3 regions of the Aquitalea sp. ASV11 genome follow, and region 3 is predicted to be linked to each of the others. Evidence: predicted binding sites of a transcription regulator. Region 3 holds the regulator's gene; each other region holds the start of a gene.

Region 1 (6,470 bases), on a different contig from region 3:
CTTTTTCATTTGCTGCTACGCACTTTCACCTGCAAGGCCATGCCTGCTCTCACTCTGGCGATAACAGCAGCAGCCTATCCAGTACAGGTTGCAATTTAAAATAGCAATTGAAGTTTAGATATTATAAATTTTACTTGCGAATAATTATCATTAAAATACAAATACCAACTACAACAGGAGAGTGTCATGCCCCAAGACAAACACAACTACCGCAAACCTGCCGCCAGATGGCACCAGATTCGCGTAATTGCCGGATTACTGATTGTTTGCAGTGGCTGGGGCTGGATGATTGGGTCTGTGGTACAAGGACCAGCAGGAGTCAGCACGTCATTCAACCAGCAGCAGACGGGTTAGACTTAATGCTTTACTGTCTTGCCAGCCCGGACAGCATCACTATTTCTTATTAGTAAATAATTTAATGAAGAAATAGCCATTTTTTTAACATGGCAATCGCTTTAAGCTGTTCACATGGCAATTAGCACAGGCATGACAATCATGAGCACCCGACAAGCAGCACTGTTTATTTCACATGGCGCCCCTACTCTGCCGCTGGAAGACAGCCCGACACGCCACTTTCTGACCCGGCTGGGTGAAACGCTGCCGCGCCCCCGAGCCATTGTGGTGGTTTCCGCGCACTGGGAAACCAATATTCCTACCGTCAACCTGGTCGCCAAGCCAGAGACCATGTACGACTTTGGTGGTTTTCCGGCCGCACTCTACACCTTGCGCTATCCGGCCAGCACCGACCTCGCCTTGGCCGCAGAAGTGGTAGACCGTCTACGCAATGCCGGTCTCAAAGTAGGCACCACCGACCAGCGCGCGCTGGACCATGGCATGTGGACCCCACTGATGCTGATGTACCCGGCAGCAGATATCCCGCTCGTGATGGTGTCCCTGCCACATAACGCAAGTGGGGAGACCTATTTCCAGATGGGGCGTGCGCTACGGGACCTGCGCAATGACAATGTACTTATCGTCGGTTCTGGCAGCTATACCCACAATCTCTGGCAACTGAGCCGCGATGGCAGTACGCCGCCAGCCTGGGCCGAAGCTTTTGCCAAATGGATGGACCAGGCATTGTTGGAAAACCGTCAGCAGGACATTATCAACTGGAAACAGAAGGCACCGCTGGCCAGGGAAAATCACCCCACCGACGAACACTTCAATCCCCTGCTGGTGATGATGGGCGCAGCCTCGGACAATAGCGCGCCGGTAAAACTGCACGACGACTGGCGCATGGGCTCACTGTCCATGGCGTGCTGGCAATTTGACTGATCAGGCAACAGGCCCCTGACCATGGGGCCTGTACCGTAAACCGGCTATCACAGGGTTTTCAGCTTGCCACGAAAGTCAGCCAGGCACTGATAACCTTTTGTTTCCATCAACGTGGCCAACTCTTGCAGGATGCGGGCAAAAGCCCCCTCCCCCTCCTCATAAAGGCAGGTGCCAATCTGCACGGCGGTGGCGCCGGCCAGAATATGCATGAATGCCTCCTGACCACTGCTGATGCCACCGCAGCCCACCACATGCTTGTCCGGCAAGCGCCGGACAAACTCGCGCACATTGGCCAGTGCCGTCGGTAATACATAAGCCCCACCCAGCCCGCCCAGCCCATCCTTGGGCTTGATCACCACGCACTCATGCTCCGGGTCGATCACCAGTCCATTACCAATCGAATTGATGCAGGTAACAAAGCGCAAACGCGGGAAGGTATTGAGAACCGCGGCCATCTGATCAAAATGCACCGGGTCAAAATAAGGAGGTAATTTGACCCCGAACACACCGGGATACACATCACTCATGGCCTGCAGGCTTGCAAGGCAAGCTGCAGGATCGTAGCCCAGCTGAGGCTTGCCAGGCAGGTTGGGGCAGGACAGATTGACTTCCGGGATACAGGGGAGGCCCTGCTCGGCCAAGCTGGCCAGCATCTGCAGATTGTCTTGCAGGCTCATGCCAGACAAGGACAGGAACAGGGGTTTTCCCGCTTCATGCGGATAAGCACGCGCATAGTCCAGATAATAATCAAACCCTGCATTGGGCAGCCCCATCGAGTTGATGCTGCCCAGCGGCGTTGCGCAGTAGCGCGGTTCCGGATTGCCCTCTCTGGGCTGCAAGGTACAGCTCTTGCTGATGACAGCACCGGCAGCCGAATGACGGACTTGCTCCAGTTCTTCCACCGAGCGGCACATTACACCCGAAGCATTGTACAGAGGGTTGGTCATGGTCAGACCAAGCCAGGAAACAGAAAGGTCTAGCTGCATGATCGCTCGCCTCACCATCAAAATGCGCAGTCTGAGCGCCGCTGGCAAAGCGGGTACTGCGCCACGTCAAGCGCCATGAAAAACGGCCGTCAAGCGGCCGTTTTCTGACAATACAGGGCGCATCAGCGCAAGGCGTGCACCCCTTGGTAGAAGACAAAAGCGATGACCCAGGCCAGCAACACCGACCATGCCACCGACAGCGCAGTGAATGCGCGGCTTTTCGATTCACGACGAATGGCCGCTACCGTGGACAGGCAAGGCACATAAATCAGGGTGAAAATCAGAAAGCTCATGGCCGAAGCCCAGTCCAGGTGGTGCAGCAAAGCTGCGCCAAGGCCGGCTTCCGGCACGCCGTAAATGACTGCCAGACCGCCGAGCAGAATTTCCTTGGCCACAAAGCCCACCAGCAGGGCAACGGCCAGTTCGTGGCGGATGCCAATCGGGTCGAGTACCGGAGCCATCACACTGCCCAACATATCCGCCAGTGTCTTGTCATGACCCGCCGGGATATGGGACACCAGCCATACCAGCACCACCCCCATCAGGATGAAGCTGGAGGCCAGTTCGAGAAAGGCACGCACTTCACCCGTCGCCCGGATCAGCATATGGCGCAGGCCGGGCAGGCGGTAAGGCGGCAGCTCCAGCAAAAATGCTTCATTGCCGCGATAACGATGCTTGAACACCCAGGCCGTGAAAATCGCGACGGCAAAACTCAGCAGGTACAACAGCAGCAGCACCCAGGGCGCTTGCTGTGGCCGGAACAGGATGCCGGAAAAGAACACCACCACCTGCAAGCGGGCCGAACACAGCGAAAAGGGAATGATCAACATGGTGAGCAAGCGCTGTTTGCGCTCGCGCATCACCCGCGTTCCCAGAATGGCGGGGACATTGCAGCCAAAGCCCATCAGCTGCATCACGAAGCCACGGCCATCCAGACCCAGGCGAGCCATGAAGGCATCGGTCAGATAGGCGGCGCGTGCCAGATAGCCGCTATCTTCCACCATGGCCATCAGGATGAAGAACACGAACAGAATGGGCGCAAAGGTCAGAACGGTGGATACACCCTGCCAGATACCATCCAGCAGCAGGCTTTGCACAATGGCCGGCAATGGCGCAAGCCAGTGCCCCAGCGCAGCTTCCTTGAACCAATCCAGTCCGGAGCCAACCAGGTCCTGCAATGGTGTGCCAATCTGATAGGTCAGGTTGAACAGCAAGGCCATGAAACCGAAAAACAGCGGTAAACCCAGCCATGGATGCATCAGCCAGGCATCGACCTTTTCGGTCATGCCTACCGGCAGCACCGGCGGCAAGCTCCATACTCCCTGCAAGCGCGCATGCGCCAGTGCAATGGCTTCTTGTGTTTCCGGTACCTTGTCCAGCTGGGCATGCACGGCGGGCTCTGTGCCAGAGGCCTGCCTGTTCAACATGTCCATCAGGCGCGGCCAGCCTTCCATGCGCTTGGCAGAAACCAGCGCCACAGATACGCCCAGTTTGTGCTGCAAGGCATCAACATCTAGTTTGATCCCCATCAGCCGGGCTTCATCCGCCATGTTCAAAACCACCACGGCAGGCAAGCCACTGGCCAGTATCTGCATCGCCAGCGGTAGCTGACGGTCCAGCTGCGCGGCATTCAGCACCAGCACCACGGCATCGAATGCCGTACTCATCAGCACATCACGAACCACGGCTTCATCGTCGGTATAACCGGTCAGGTCGTTGACGCCGGGCAAATCCACCAACTCCACCATGCTGCCACCCAGCAACACACGCGCACTGGTCAGGTCCACCGTCAGTCCGGGCCAGTTACCTACCCGCTGTGACATGCCGGTGAGACGATTGAACAAGGTCGACTTGCCGGTATTGGGCAGACCAATCAGGGCAAAACGCTTCATTCAGCCACCTTGACTTGAATGAAACGTGCCAGGCTGCGACGCAGCAAGAACCGCGTGCAGCCTACTTCCAATACCAGAGGCCCGCCGAATGGTGCGCGGCGCGACAAACTGAACCGACTGCCCGGAATCAAGCCAAATGCTGCAATACGGCGAAATGCCTCATCAGACAGTTCAAGACTGTCCACCACCCCCTTACACCCCAGCGGAAACTTGTCGAGTGACACCATGTGCAGCCCAATAACGCGAATAATATGCATTATTGTACGCAATAATCCCTCCATCCTGTAAGGCTTTGCACGGCAGGATGATGCCAACCCTTGAGCCATATCAATCGGCTCAGGCCGGGTAACAGACAGCGCAGGTAAATCCGGTTGCAAATGTGGCCCTGATGCGGCATAGCGTTTAGAATCTGGCTCATCTCCAATTTCCGTAACGGACCCCCGACCATGAGCATCAAATCCGACAAGTGGATCCGCCGTATGGCGCAGGATCACAACATGATCGAGCCGTTTGAGTACAACCAGATCAAGAACGTCAATGGCGAGAAGGTGATTTCCTTCGGCACCTCCAGTTATGGCTACGATATTCGCTGTGCCGATGAATTCAAGGTTTTCACCAATATCAACAGCACCATTGTCGACCCGAAGAACTTCGACCCCGATTCTTTTGTTGAAGTCTCCGGCAAAGGCTATTGCATCATTCCGCCCAATAGCTTTGCGCTGGCCCGCACGGTAGAGTACTTCCGCATTCCGCGTTCGGTGTTGACGGTTTGCCTGGGCAAATCGACTTATGCACGCTGTGGCATCATCGTCAATGTCACCCCTTTCGAACCGGAATGGGAAGGCTATGTCACGCTGGAGTTTTCCAATACCACCCCGTTGCCAGCCAAAATCTATGCCAATGAAGGCGTGGCACAGGTGCTGTTTTTCGAGTCCGACGAAGTGTGTGATGTGTCCTATGCCGACCGCGCCGGCAAATACATGGGCCAGGTTGGCGTTACCCTGCCACGCCCTTGAATACACATGGTCAGCCCGGCCAGCAGCAAAGACAAGGACAGCGATCGCTGTCCTTTTTTGTTTGATGTGTAATCAAAAGCCGCTCGCATTATTGCCGCCTTGTTCTAGGATGAACTGTACGAAATAGTTTTCCATGCAAGTCAATCAGCCTTTCTTACAGTTTCTTCTTGGGGTGTCGCGGTTCCCCCTTGCCGTAACGCCCCTTTTTTTGCGCTAAAAAAATTACATTTGCATATTGAATGAAAAATATAATTTCATTGGATTTTAAATGACAATGCAGATGACACATTGAGAACCAGTATCAGGCCAAACAGAACAGGGCCAGCACATGCTGACCCCGATCCGTACCCACACCCCACAAACCCGCCGCAGACTAAATCACTTCACTGGCTTTCTGACAGGGATCCGCCATCAATACCCTGGCAGCTTCAGCCAGGGCGTCCAGATCCTCATCCAGATGTTCCTGCAAGTCCATCAAGGCCGCCCGCAGCACCACGGCCGCCAGCTCCGACTGTTTGCCACTGACACTGAACACATGCGACAGCACCCGCAATTCACGACAGCTGTTCAGATCCAGTGGAATTTCCAGCGTACGCACTGCATCAACGTGAATGACTTCATCAGCCACCATTCCCTTGCTGCGACAGCTTTCCAGCTCGCCCAGCAAGTCCTTCAGAGCCAGTCCCATCACACTCTCCTTTCAGCTTCCATTTAACGTTAGCTCTGGATAGAACACCGACCAAGAACAGGCAACCAACATATTGACTTGAAACAAGATATTCACGTTTCCGGACCAGGCGGATAGCGCTGAAAATCATCATGCACAATGCAAAAATGGCTGCCCTATCACCATAGGCCAGCCATTCTCAAATACCAGCGACAACATTCAGGACAGCAACAAAACCATGCGTCGCGTCCCAGTCCCCTTCACCTCAAGCATGCGATTGAAGCAATGGACCAACAAATCAGCCCTCTTCGGCATCTCCATCTACATAAAACCAGTGGCCATCTTCCTTGCGGAAGCGGCTGATTTCATGCAGTCGTTGCGCCCGGCCATTTACTTTGTAGCGTGCAACAAACTCAACCACCCCGGCCTCATCATCCTTGCCACCGGCCTGGGTACTGAGTACATCCAGAGACATCCATTTGACAAAGCGTTCTTCGCGCGACAAATCCAGCTCAGCCGGACGTGTGGAGGCATGCCAGCTGGCCAGGAGATAGTCCGCATTGTTCATGGTGTACGCAGCATAACGCGAGCGCATCAGGCTTTCGGCGTCGGGAGCAGATTCCCCACCATTGAT
Region 2 (6,470 bases), on a different contig from region 3:
GCATAGAGAGCGGGCCTCACAGCGCGCGCATGTATTTGAAACGGATATCAATGAATTTGCGTCGCCAGTCAAACAGTTCTTCCAGCGACATATCGTAGGGCTTGATCACACAGCCTTCCTGGTGGGCCCGTACCGGGGCGCGCCACAAATTGCCCATATCGATATCTTCAATGAACAGCTTGTCACGCACGCACTGGTCAAACACCGGTGTGCCGGGGAAGGGAATCAGCGTGCCAACCCAGTTGCGATCCAGTTGCAGCTCATCAATCATGTCCATGGTTTCCTGCAGCGTTTCATTGGTGTCTTCAGGAAAACCCATGATCCAGTTACCGGCCAGACTGACGCGATGCTTTTTCAAGTCTTCAACGACTTTATAAATCGTGTCGCGCTTCAAGCCTTTTTTGATGATGGTATTGCGGATGTATTCTGAGCCGTGCTCGGGTGCCAGCAGGGCGGAGGTCATACCTGCCGCTACCATGGCATCAATCACCTCGGTTTTCAGGCTGTTCATGCCCAGGCCACCGGCAGTGGTGAACTGGATATCCAGGCCACGGCGCAGGATTTCATTACAGATGCCCAGAATATGCTTGTTGTCGACCGTCAGGTTGTCATCCATGAAGGTGAAGAAGCGCTGGTTCTTTTCATTGACCAGGTACTCCAGCTCATCAACAAAGCGCTGCGGTGTACGACGACGGAGTTTTCTGCCTTGTACGATATACATGTCGCAGAATGTGCATTTGAACGGGCAGCCACGCTCGGAGATAACAGGAACGACATTCTTGATATCGTGCCCTTTGAAGTTGGAGTAGCCGCTCAAATCCATCTCGAATTCAGTGAAATCAACCATGTCCCATGCCTGCATGGGGAGGTCTTCATAGTTGATCCACTCGCGTTCTTGATTGACATGCACCTTGCCATCCTGGTCGCGGAAGGCGAAAGACTTTATTTCTTTCAGATTACCCAGCTCACCCGTGGCCATTCTGTTGGCAATGGCGACCATTTGCGGCTCACCCTCACCCAGTGCGATATAGTCGAAATCCGGGCAGTTTTTCAGGATTTCATGCGGGTAAGTGGTGGCATGAATCCCCCCGGTAATGATTTTCAGGTCCGGGTTGGTCTGCTTTACCGTACGCGCATAATCCATGGCGGTTTGCATGAAACCGGAAAACAGAAACGAGATGCCTACCAGGTCGGGGTTTTCCTGTTTGATGGTCTGGATGATACGGTCATGGCAATAACGGGTGGGTTCTGCCTGTTGGTGGGTTCTTTTACTGTTCAGGTCCAGCAGGATGGGCTGATGACCTTCATTGCGCAATACTGCAGCCAGGCTGAGTAATGCGGCAGAGGGAAGAAAATCGTTACGCTTGATGGTCGGGTCATCAAGGTAGGGACAGATTAATAAAACCTTCATGATATTCTCCCCATCCGGATCGGGATGTTAATTTCTTTTGTTGTTCAACTATTTTTACTCCAATTTTCAATCCTACCTGTTTTGCAATGGCTAAGCCATATTGACAAAATGGTATTTGTCATAAGCTATTAATATTTATTGATAATAGCCATTTTGTATTTCACCAGTATGTCAAAAACCAGACCCTCCACGCTGCGTAGGGTCTGGTTTTTCAGTCTGCCTGCCTGATCAGTGCAGGTTCTGCTGGAAGAAGCGGGTGATCCGGTCGAAGGGGATTTTGTCCATGCGGTCATACAAATCCACATGGTTGGTATTTTTCAGGATCAGCAGCTCCTTTGGTTCGGCGGCAGCCTGGTAAATGTCCTCGCTGAAATAGCGGGAGTGGGCATTGTCACCGGCAATCAGCAAGATCGGGCGCGGGGAGATTTCCTTGATATAGCTGAGCAGCGGCATGTTCATGAAGGAAAGCGCACTGGTAGCGGTAAAGGCGCCGCTGGAGTTCACCGAATTCTTGTGAAAGCCGCGGGCAGTGCGGTAGTAGTCGAAAAACTCCTTCACGACCGGGTGCGGGTTGTCCGGCAGGGTTTCCGGCAGCAAACGCGCGGGCATCACCACCTTGCCGTCTGCGGCGATGTAGATGCCGTGGCTGCCTGCTGTCGGATAGCCATTCTGCGCGTCCTGCCAGCGTTGCTGGCTCAGCAGGTCGAGAATCTTGCTGCGATCCGCTGCCGACAGGGTATCGCCCAGCCCCCTGGCCATTACCCGCGACATGTCATACATGGAGGTGGTGACCACAGCCTTGATGCGCTTGTCCACGGCGGCAGCATTCAGGCTCATGCCGCCAAAGCCGCAGATGCCGATCAGGCCGATCTTTTCCCGGTCCACTTCGGGCAGCAGTCCCAGATAATCCACCGCCGCGCTGAAGTCTTCGGTATTGATTTCGGGGGACGACACATTGCGCGGTTCTCCACCGCTCTCACCGGTGTATGACGGGTCGAACGCCAGGGTCACAAAACCGCGCTCTGCCATGGTTTGCGCATACAGGCCGGATGATTGTTCTTTCACGGCACCAAACGGGCCGCTGACGGCAAGGGCGGCCAACTTTTGCTGACCACGGTTTTTCGGCAGGTAGAGGTCGGCGGCCAGGGTAATGCCGTAGCGATTGCGGAAGCTCACCTTGCGGTGATCGACCTTGTTGCTTTGCGGGAAGGTTTTGTCCCATTCCTGGGTCAGATGAAGCATGTTTTCTCCAGAGGATGTGCTGCTTGCTGCCTGTGCAGGCAGGGCGCTGATAAAGAAGGCCGTGCAGGCCAGCAGGGCGGATTGCAAGAAGGCTTTGCGCGTGAGTTGCATGGTGTGACTCCTGAGTGAAGGCATGGCGTGCAAGAGGGCAGATTTTCCTGCCACGTGTTGCTGCGTATTGTTCAGGAGGTGTGGCGCAAGCCGGTACATGAATCCTCGACATTTCTTGCCCGATCCTCTGGCAAGACGGTGCGGTTGCAGCACCGTAGCGCAGCTGAGGCCGGTTGGCTCAGGGCTTGCCGGCCAACTGCTGGCGATACATGCGCGGGGTAAAGCCGGTCAGCGCCTTGAACTGGCGGCTGAAGGCGCTGTGGTCGGTATAGCCGCAGTGCAGTGCCACATCGGTGATGGCCATGTCACCGTGCAGCAGGCGGTGGGCGTGTTCCAGCCTGGCCTTGTGAATCATCTGGCGCGGGGTCAGGTGAAACACTTTCTTGCAGTAGCGTTCCAGCTGGGCGGGGGAGACGCCGGCAATGGCGGTCAGCTCGTCCATGCTGATGGAACGGCTGAAGTGGCTGCGGATGAACTCGTCCACCGCCACCAGCCGGGTGTAGGCGGGGTGGGTCTTGCTGGCGGCCTGCAAATCCAGCGAAATGCCGATCAGCCCGATGATGTCGCCCGCCGCACTGTACAGCGGCCATTTGTAAGTCAGGCACCAGCCCGGCTCCCGGCTGTTGAACAAATGCAGTTCCAGCTGGCTTTCCAGTACCAGCCCGTCCTTCAACACCTTGATGTCCTGCGCGGTATAGCCCGGCCCCAGCTGCGAGGGAAACACCTCGGCGCTGGTCTTGCCCAGCAAGGGTTGCAGGCTTTTCAGCCCGCAGCGTTCCACCAGTGTCTGGTTGGCCAGCAGATAGCGGGCCTGTGCGTCCTTGATGAAGATGGCGGCATTGGGGATCAGGTTCAGTACCGGTAGCAGCGGTCCCAGTGCGCCCAGCAGACTGTCCAGGCTGGCCGGACGCGTTTGTTGCTGCCAGTTGGCAATGCTGTCCAGCAGTTCCCCTGTCATGGTTTTCCCCTCCTTGTCTTGTGCGTTTGTCCGGTCTGTCACCGGGCATGGCGGCACAGTCCTGTCTTGCCCATTGTGCTGCAAAAACAGCAATTGTGCCGATTTCGTCATTGTCGCTGATGATAAGCATCAAGATTCCCGGCAGCAATAACGCCATTCTATGCAGGTGCTGACGAAGACGGTCTTGGCGTGAAGATGCAATGGAATCAATGTCCTGCATGGTGTTGTTTTCTTGATTCATGCCTTGGGGAAACCCATGGGCATGCCTGCCGACCGTCATTCAGGGTCTTACCGAATGGACAAGCTTATGCAAGAGATACACATCATCGACTCCCACACCGGCGGCGAACCCACCCGGCTGGTGATGCGCGGTTTTCCCGATATTGGCGGCGGCAGCATGGCCTATCAGCGCGAAGCATTGCGCCAGCAGCACGACCAGTGGCGCCGCGCCTGTTTGCTGGAGCCGCGTGGCAGCGAGGTGCTGGTGGGCGCGCTGTATTGCCCGCCAGTGTCGCCGGACGCCACTTGCGGGGTGATCTTCTTCAACAACACCGGCTATCTGGGCATGTGCGGCCACGGCACCATCGGCCTGATTGCCTCGCTGCATTACCAGGGCCTGATTGCACCGGGCGTGCACAAGATCGACACCCCGGTGGGACAGGTCAGCGCCACCCTGCATGAGGATGGCGCGGTGACGCTGGGCAATGTGCCGGCTTACCGCTATCGCCAGCAGGTGGCGGTGAACGTGCCCGGCTACGGCGTGTTTTACGGTGACATTGCCTGGGGTGGCAACTGGTTCTTCCTGGTGTCCGAACACGGCATGACGCTGGAAATGGCCAATGTGGAAGCGCTGACAGCCTTCACCTGGACCATGTTGCAAGCGCTGGAAGCACAGGGCATCACCGGGGCCGATGGCGCGCTGATCGACCACGTGGAGCTGTTTGCCGACGATGCCAGCGCCGACAGCCGCAATTTCGTGATGTGCCCCGGCAAGGCGTACGACCGCTCGCCCTGCGGCACCGGCACCAGCGCCAAGCTGGCCTGTCTGGCAGCCGACGGCAAGCTGGCCGAAGGCGCGCACTGGGTGCAGGCCAGCATTACCGGCAGCCAGTTCATCGGCCATTACCAGCGCGAGGGCGAGTTGATTCGCCCCTTCATTACCGGCCGCGCCTGGGTCACCGCCAGCAGCACCCTGCTGATCGACCCGCAAGACCCTTTCGCCTGGGGCATCTGAGCCCCGCGCTGCACAGACATCACCCCATACACACATACAAGCTGCAAGGAGCAAAACAATGAGCGACAACATTTTCACCGGCTGCATCCCGGCCCTGATGACCCCGTGTACCGCCGAGCGCAAGCCGGACTTTGACGCGCTGGTAGCAAAGGGCCGTGAGCTGATTGCCGCCGGCATGAGCGCGGTGGTGTATTGCGGCTCGATGGGCGACTGGCCGCTCTTGACCGAAGCCGAGCGTCAGGAAGGCGTGGCCCGGCTGGTGGCTGCCGGTGTGCCTACCATTGTCGGCACCGGTGCGGTGAACACCCGCGAGGCCGTGTCCCATGCCGCCCATGCCGCCCGCGTTGGTGCACATGGCCTGATGGTGATTCCGCGCGTGCTGTCGCGTGGTTCATCGCCGACTGCCCAGAAAGCCCACTTCTCCGCCATTCTGGCTGCCGCACCCGATTTGCCTGCAGTCATCTACAACAGCCCTTATTACGGCTTTGCCACCCGCGCCGATCTGTTCTTCGAGCTGCGTCGCAGCTATCCCAACCTGATTGGCTTCAAGGAATTCGGCGGTGCCGCCGACATGCGCTACGCCGCCGAGCACATCACCTCGCAGGATGATCAGGTCACCCTGATGGTGGGGGTGGACACCCAGGTGGTGCATGGCTTCGTCAACTGCAATGCCACCGGTGCCATTACCGGCATCGGCAATGCGCTGCCGCGCGAGGTGCTGCATCTGGTTGCGCTGAGCAAGGCGGCTGCCAAGGGTGACGCAGTGGCCCGTCGTCAGGCGCGTGAGCTGGAATCCGCGCTGGCGGTGCTGTCCTCCTTCGATGAAGGCTGCGATCTGGTGCTGTATTACAAGTACCTGATGGTGCTGAACGGGGATACCGAATACAGCCTGCACTTCAACGAAACCGACACCCTGACTGAAGCCCAGCGCCGTTATGCCGAAACCCAGTACACGCTGTTCCGCAACTGGTATCGCGACTGGTCGGCCGGGCTGAATGTGGCCTGAGCCAGACCCTGAGCAGCCGTGCCACGCCAACTGCGTGGCCGGGCTTTTACTTCAAGCAGGAAATCTCATGAATCTGACAGGCAAGATGCTGATTGGCGGGCAATCCGTCAGCGGTACGCGTGAAGTACTGCACGCCATCAATCCGTCCAGCGGACAGACACTGCAACCGGGCTATGCCGGGGGCGATCAGGCTCAGGTGGAACAGGTGTGCGGCCTCGCCTGGGCCGCCTTTGATGCCTACCGCGAAACCACGCCGGCACTGCGGGCGCAGTTGCTGGAAACCATTGCCGGGGAAATCGAAGCGCTGGGCGATGCGCTGATTGAACGCGCCATGCTGGAAACCGGTTTGCCGCAGGCCCGTTTGCAGGGCGAGCGGGCCCGCACTTGCGGCCAGCTGCGCATGTTTGCCCGTACCGTACGGGCTGGTGAATGGCTGGATGTGCGGGTCGATCAGGCCCAGCCTGCGCGTCAGCCGCTGCCGCGTGCCGACTTGCGCCAGCGCCAGATC
Region 3 (6,470 bases):
CGGCGAGGCCATCATTCGTCTGCATCGCAGTCCTAAAGCACAGTCAGCCGGAAAAACCATACCGGATGTGTTGTAAAAAACCATCACTTTTTCAATGAAAAAGCCCGCTACCTGCGGGCTTTTTTTGCTGCTTTTTTAGGGGATAACCCTTTAAACAGTCTGAACAAAACCGTCAGATGGTTTTGGAATATCGCGCCTTGGTTTCCCGTTCACGCAAATGGCGGTCGAACAGCATGGCGATATTGCGGATCAGGAAACGCCCCTTGGGCTCCACCATCAGGAAGTCGCCGTCAAAGGTCAGCAGGCCCAGCTTGTGGTACTCGCGGATGGCTGGCAACTCGGCAGCGAAATACTCGGCGAAATTGATGCCGTGCACCTGCTCGATGGCTTCCACCGACAGCGAGAAGCGGCACATCAGCGCCTGGATGATGCCGCGACGCAGGATGTCGTCCTGATCCAGCACCATGCCACGCATTACCGGCAGCCGGCCTTCGTCCAGCGCGGCGTAATAGCTGTCCAGGTCTTTCTCGTTCTGGCTGTAACAGGGGCCAACCTTGCCGATGGACGACACGCCAAGGCCGATCATGTCGCAGTCGGCATGGGTGGAATAGCCCTGGAAATTGCGCTGCAGGCGCGCCTGGCGCAAGGCAATGGCCAGGTCATCTTCCGGCTTGGCAAAGTGGTCCATGCCAATGAATACATAGCCTGCATCCGCCAGGCTCTTTACCGCGTCCTGCAGGATGTCCAGCTTGGTGCTGGCTGCTGGCAGGTCCGCCTCGTTGATGCGCCGTTGCGGCATGAACACGGTGGGCAAATGGGCATAGTTGTACAGCGCCAGCCGGTCCGGGCCAATGGCAATCACCTTGTCCAGCGTGCGTTTGAGCGACTCGCGGGTTTGCAGCGGCAGGCCGTAGATCAGGTCCACACTGACCGACTTGAAGCCGGCTTCGCGCGCAGCCTCGATCACCTCCAGCGTTTCTTCCTCGCTTTGCACCCGGTTCACCGCGGCTTGCACCTGCGGGTCGAAGTCCTGAATGCCCACGCTCATGCGGTTGAAGCCCAGTCGCGCCAGGTGATGCACGGTTTCACGACCCACCTTGCGCGGGTCGATCTCGATGGAATATTCTCCCTCCGGCAAAAATTCGAAGTGGGCACGCAACATGGTCATCAGGCGGTCCAGCTGCTCGTCGGACAGAAAGGTCGGCGTACCGCCGCCAAAGTGCAGCTGGATCAGCTTTTCCCGGCAGCCAAGCGAGGCGGCAACCAGCTTGATTTCCTTTTCCAGGTAATCGAGGTAGCGGTCGGCACGGCTCTTGTCCTTGGTAATGATCTTGTTGCAGCCGCAGTAGTAACATACCGTATTACAGAACGGTATATGAACGTACAATGATATTGCGTTCTGATGCATGCCCAGGTGGCGTTGCTTCAGCCAGTGTTTATAGTCCTTCTCACCGAATGCCGGGGTAAACCGGTCGGCGGTGGGGTAAGAAGTGTATCTTGGGCCGGAACCATCAAGACGTTCGATCAATGCTCGGTCGAACTCACAGTGGGTAGGCGAAAACGGATGGGTGGTGTGCATGTCGTCGGGTATTGATAGTCAAACGTCAGGTGGACTGGTAAATTTGCGGAAAACGTGCGAATTCCGCTTTGACAAGGGTCAAGCTTCTTTACAGGGTTGTACAAAACACGCGATGTCAGACCAACACCAACACACTCTGCACGCACTGAAGGTGTCCTGCTCCAACTGCAGTCTGCGCGAACTCTGCCTGCCCATCGGGCTGAACCGCGACGAAATGACACAGCTGGATGCAGTTATCCGTCAGAGCCGCCGCCTCAAGCGCGGTGAATACCTGTTCCGCAGTGGCGAAGCCTTCAAATCGCTGTTTGCCGTGCGCACCGGTTTCTTCAAGACCAGCGTGGCAAGCCAGGACGGTCGTGAACAAGTCACCGGCTTTCTGATGTCCGGCGAACTCATGGGCCTGGATGGCATCTCGTCCAATGTGCATGGCTGCGACGCCATTGCCCTGGAAGACAGCGAAGTCTGCGAACTGCCCTTCAACCGCATGGAAAGCCTGGGGCGCGACATTCCCAGCCTGCAACACCACTTTTTCCGCCTGATGAGCCGCGAAATCGTGCGTGACCAGAACGTCATGCTGCTCCTGGGTAACATGAAGGCAGAAGAACGTCTGGCTGCCTTCCTGCTGAACCTGTCACAGCGTCTGTCCACCCGCGGCTTTGCCGCCAACGATTTCATCCTGCGCATGAGCCGCGAGGAAATCGGCAGCTTCCTCGGCCTGAAACTGGAAACCGTCAGCCGTACGCTATCCAAGTTCCAGCAACAAGGCTGGCTAAGCGTGGACCACAAGCACATCCAGCTGATCAAGGCCGATGCACTCAAGGACCTGATCTCCGGTTGTACCCACGCCAACGGCGTGTAAGCCGACAGCACGGTAACAGCCATCCGGGCGGTGGGCGCAATGCGCCTTACCGCCCTTTTTGCATCTTCCGCCCATCCGGGCAGGCACGCCATTCTCCGCAAGCACTAACTCTTCCGGTCAAGGTATTACCAGCGCCCGATCAGCATGCCGGCCACCAGTTGCTCGGCCCGTTCCGCCACTTCAGCCAGCTGCGCGGCGTCCGGCTCGCCGCGTACCACCACGGCGGGTAGCACTTCGTCCCAGCCATAGCCGGCGATGATGCGCCGCATGGCGTACACAGCCCCCATGCCATCGTTACCGGCGGACACCAGCAAGAGGCAGGCCAGCCCCTCGGTAAGGCCCTGCGCGGGGTAGAAGGTGCGGTCGAAGAAATCTTTCATCTTGCCCGCCATATAGCCAAAATTCTCCGGCGTTGCCAGCACGATGCCGTCTGTTGTCAGCAAGTCATCCAGTGTGGCCTGCTCGGCGGGCAGGCAGTTGAACTGCAGGTCATCCGCCAGTTGCGCTACGCTGGCGCGCACGGCGTCAACCAGCTGCAAGGTGCGGCCGGTCTGGCTGGCATACAACAACAGCAAGCGCTTCATGCTGCAGGACTCCCTGGCAACGTGGCCATCAATGCTTGCAGGCGTGTTGCTTCGGGCCAGCCTGGCGGCACCACGAAACCGCGCGCCACCTCCTCCCAGTAGCCATCGCCCAGCGGCAGCAGCTCTGCCACCAGTTGCGGCACCAGGGCCTGGCGCAATTCCTGCTGCAGGCTGTGCTGTTCGCGCACTTCGGCTTCGGCCACACGGGCCGGAGCCAGCCAGTTCAAGCGTGGTAACCACAACCAGCGTGATGCCGGGCTGGTACTGGGCCAGGGCTGCAATAGCGGGCTGAACCAGCCTTGCAGCTGATCCGCAGCCAGTGGCGGGGCGGGACGTGTCGGGCGGGAATAGAAAAACCAGCCGGCCAGCCGGGCCTGACTGGCGCAGGCCACAAAGCCTGGCGGCAATACGCGACGGGCCAAGGGGTGGCGGGACAACTGCAACTGCGCCTGCAATTTACCCGCCTTCAGCAGCCAGGCATCGCGCAGACTGGGGCCTACCAGGCTGTCCGGGCCGGCACCCAATTGCAGATAGAATTTGCTGGCAGTCTCCACGTGTAGTGGTTCGCCATCCAGCCGGATCAGGAAATCAAATTCGCCAATGGTGCGGCCACTGGCGTCCCGTAGCGGCAGATTGGCGGCCACCAGCTCGATATGGGGCGCAAGGTGAAACCAGAAAGCCAGCAAGCGCTCGGCATAGTGGCCCAGACGGCGACAGGGCTGCTCGGCCAGCCAGGCATAGAGCGGTGCCGGGTCTTGTTCCAGTGCGGCCAGCAAGGCCGGGCCATCCGGGCCCAGCAGGCGTTGTGGCGAAAGATTGCAGCCACTATCCCAGGGGGAAGGGGCGGTCAGCAAGAAAGCCAGATCACGCAGCGCAGGCTGCGTGTAAGGCAGATAAAAACCGCAATCAGGATTCGCCGCCGTGCTCATGGCCGTCTGCCACGCGCTGGATCTGCTTCATCAGTCCACGCAGAATGTCCACCTCGTCGCGCAGCATGCCGGACCGGTTGAACAGCGCGCGCATGCGGCGCATCAGTCGCTCGCTGTTACGGCGGCGGTAGTAGCCGATGGCGTCCATGGTCTGGTCCAGATGCTGGCAGAAGCCTTCCACCTCGCCCAGGCTGGCGGTTTCGCTTTCCGGCCGCAGGTATTCCACATCAACGCCGGTATGGCTGAACAGCTCGTAAGTCATCACCTGTACTGCCATGGCCAGGTTGAGCGAGAAGTAATCCGGGTTGCCCGGAATGGTCACCAGCCGGTTGCACTGCTCCACTTCTTCAATCGACAGGCCGAAGGTTTCATTGCCGAACACCAGCGCCACCTGTTCGCCATCGCGCGCGCGGGCCACCAGTTCCGGCGTGGTTTCGCGCGGAGTGGACAATGGCGTGGTCAGCTCGCGGCGGCGGCTGGTGAGCGCGCAGGCCACGGTGACGTCGCTGAGCGCTTCGGCAAGGCTCGCCACCACGGTGGCGCTCTCCAGCACATCCACCGCGCCGGAGGCCAGTGCATTGGCTTCATCGCTGGGAAACACTTTGGGTTCAACCAGATACAGGCGGGTCAGCCCCATGGTTTTCATCGCCCGTGCGGCCGAACCGATATTGCCCGGATGGTTGGGGCGAGCCAACACGATGCGAATGTTTTTCAGAAAATCAGGTACTTGGGGTTTATTCATCAGCAGTTTCACATTAAAATGGCGGGCATATCAAAAAGCCCGCGCGCTCGCGCCGGCTTTTTTTGTTCCTTAACCCAGATTGTTACTGACAGATGTCGAGCCATGTTGGCTGACATCTGCTATCCGTTCTAGAGGCCGTCAATGCATCCGATGCTCAATATCGCGGTTAAAGCCGCCCGCCGTGCTGGCAGTGTAATCCAGCGCGCGTCGCTTAACCTCGATACCATTCGTGTAGAGAAGAAAAAGCACAATGACTTTGTGACCGACGTGGACCGCGCTGCCGAACAGGCCATCGTGGACATGATTCTCGAGGCGTATCCCAAGCACGCCATTCTAGCAGAAGAGTCCGGCGCCAAAGGCGTGGGCTCCTCCGAATACGAGTGGATCATCGACCCCATCGACGGCACCACCAACTTCCTGCATGGCCACCAGCAATACGCCATCTCCATCGCACTGGCGCACAAGGGCCAGGTGCAGCAGGCCGTGGTGTACGACCCTAGCCGTAACGATCTGTTTACCGCCTCGCGTGGTGTTGGCGCTTTCCTCAACGACCGCCGCATCCGTGTTTCCAAGCGCTTCATGATGAATGAATGCGTAATCGCCACCGGTTTCCCGGTATCCGACCAAAGCTATATCGACCAGTACCTGGGCATGCTCAAGGATGTACTGGGCAAGACTGCCGGCGTACGTCGCGAAGGCGCAGCCTCGCTCGACCTGTGCAATGTGGCCTGTGGCCGCGTGGACGGTTTCTGGGAAATGAACCTGAAGCCGTGGGACATCGCTGCGGGTAGCCTGATCGTGCAGGAAGCCGGTGGCATCGTCACCGACCTGACCGGCGAGCAGGAATGGATGGAATCTGGCGACATCGTGGCCGCCAACCCCAAGGTGCTGGCCCAGCTGCTGGCCACCATCGCGCCGCACCTGAGCAAGTAATCGCCTGAATGCAGGCAACAAAACGGCGACCAGTTGGTCGCCGTTTTTTATTGCCCGTTCGACGGTGGCTATTCGTGCATCACCACGTCGACGGCTGGCTCACTCCCCGGCGCTGCCTTGCGCGGCCTGAGCAACAACAGCAAGGGCAGCATGGCCAGAAAGCTGTAGGTAATCAGCCAGTACACATCGACGATGGACACCATCAGCGCCTGGCGTTGCAACTCTGCCGCCAGCTGGGTAGCGGTGGTGCCATCCACCACCGTCTTGCCCATGCGCGCCAGATAATCCTGCAACCAGGGATTGTCGGCACTGAAAAAACCGCTCAAGGCATTCCAGGCCGACTGCTCGCCGCGCGAATAGGCGGTACTGACAATGGCAATCCCCACCGAAGATCCCATGGTGCGCAACAGGCTGAACAGCCCGGCCGCCTCGGCAGACAGCCGCGATGGCAGCGTTGACATGGCCATGGCCGACAGCGGTACATAAATCATTCCCAGACCAAAGCCCTGCAACAGCACCGGCCAGGCAAACCAGAATGGACTGGTATCGAGGTTGTAATGGGTACACACCCAGGTGCCACTGGCACCAATCAGCAAGCCGGTGCCAATCAGGTAACGCGAATCCACCCGGCCAATCAGCTTTCCTACAATCATCATGCTCACCAGGCTGGCAATGCCACGTGGCGCCATGATCAGGCCGGTATCCAGCGTAGGGTAGTGAAACAGACCTTCCAGCATGATGGGCTGAATCACCATCGCCCCGTACATGGACAGGCCCAGCGCGGCAATGACAATGCTGGCAGCCACGAAATTGCGGTCCTGGAACATGTGCAGGTCGAACAGGG

The links. Region 3 encodes FNR, which switches genes on or off when oxygen is low (the NO sensors DNR and NnrR bind a similar motif). Its sites were predicted from a motif close to TTGATNNNNATCAA; they were not measured.
Region 1: JHD62_RS06280 (FeoA family protein) is a predicted target of FNR. The motif match lies at 4,471-4,484, and genes of this name have one in related genera.
Region 2: JHD62_RS14415 (4-hydroxyproline epimerase) is a predicted target of FNR. The motif match lies at 3,842-3,855, and genes of this name have one in related genera.

Annotation. Positions count from the first base shown of each region.
Region 1 covers NZ_JAELUD010000012.1:61,589-68,058, forward strand. Annotated here, with positions in the region: gene JHD62_RS06265 (class III extradiol ring-cleavage dioxygenase) at 496-1,275, shown strand; gene JHD62_RS06270 (dihydroorotate oxidase) at 1,323-2,261, opposite strand; gene feoB (ferrous iron transport protein B) at 2,384-4,153, opposite strand; gene JHD62_RS06280 (FeoA family protein) at 4,150-4,410, opposite strand; gene dcd (dCTP deaminase) at 4,600-5,169, shown strand; gene JHD62_RS06290 (hypothetical protein) at 5,543-5,857, opposite strand; gene JHD62_RS06295 (YchJ family protein) at 6,135-6,470, opposite strand, start outside.
Region 2 covers NZ_JAELUD010000046.1:5,207-11,676, reverse strand. Annotated here, with positions in the region: gene JHD62_RS14430 (B12-binding domain-containing radical SAM protein) at 17-1,411, opposite strand; gene JHD62_RS14425 (alpha/beta hydrolase) at 1,640-2,764, opposite strand; gene JHD62_RS14420 (AraC family transcriptional regulator) at 2,943-3,722, opposite strand; gene JHD62_RS14415 (4-hydroxyproline epimerase) at 4,030-4,956, shown strand; gene JHD62_RS14410 (dihydrodipicolinate synthase family protein) at 5,015-5,962, shown strand; gene JHD62_RS14405 (aldehyde dehydrogenase (NADP(+))) at 6,030-6,470, shown strand, end outside.
Region 3 covers NZ_JAELUD010000008.1:5,592-12,061, forward strand. Annotated here, with positions in the region: gene JHD62_RS04420 (Rrf2 family transcriptional regulator) at 1-76, shown strand, start outside; gene hemN (oxygen-independent coproporphyrinogen III oxidase) at 173-1,579, opposite strand; gene fnr (fumarate/nitrate reduction transcriptional regulator Fnr) at 1,692-2,438, shown strand; gene JHD62_RS04435 (flavodoxin family protein) at 2,564-3,022, opposite strand; gene JHD62_RS04440 (DUF1853 family protein) at 3,019-3,951, opposite strand; gene JHD62_RS04445 (RNA methyltransferase) at 3,929-4,693, opposite strand; gene JHD62_RS04450 (inositol monophosphatase family protein) at 4,835-5,626, shown strand; gene JHD62_RS04455 (DHA2 family efflux MFS transporter permease subunit) at 5,695-6,470, opposite strand, start outside.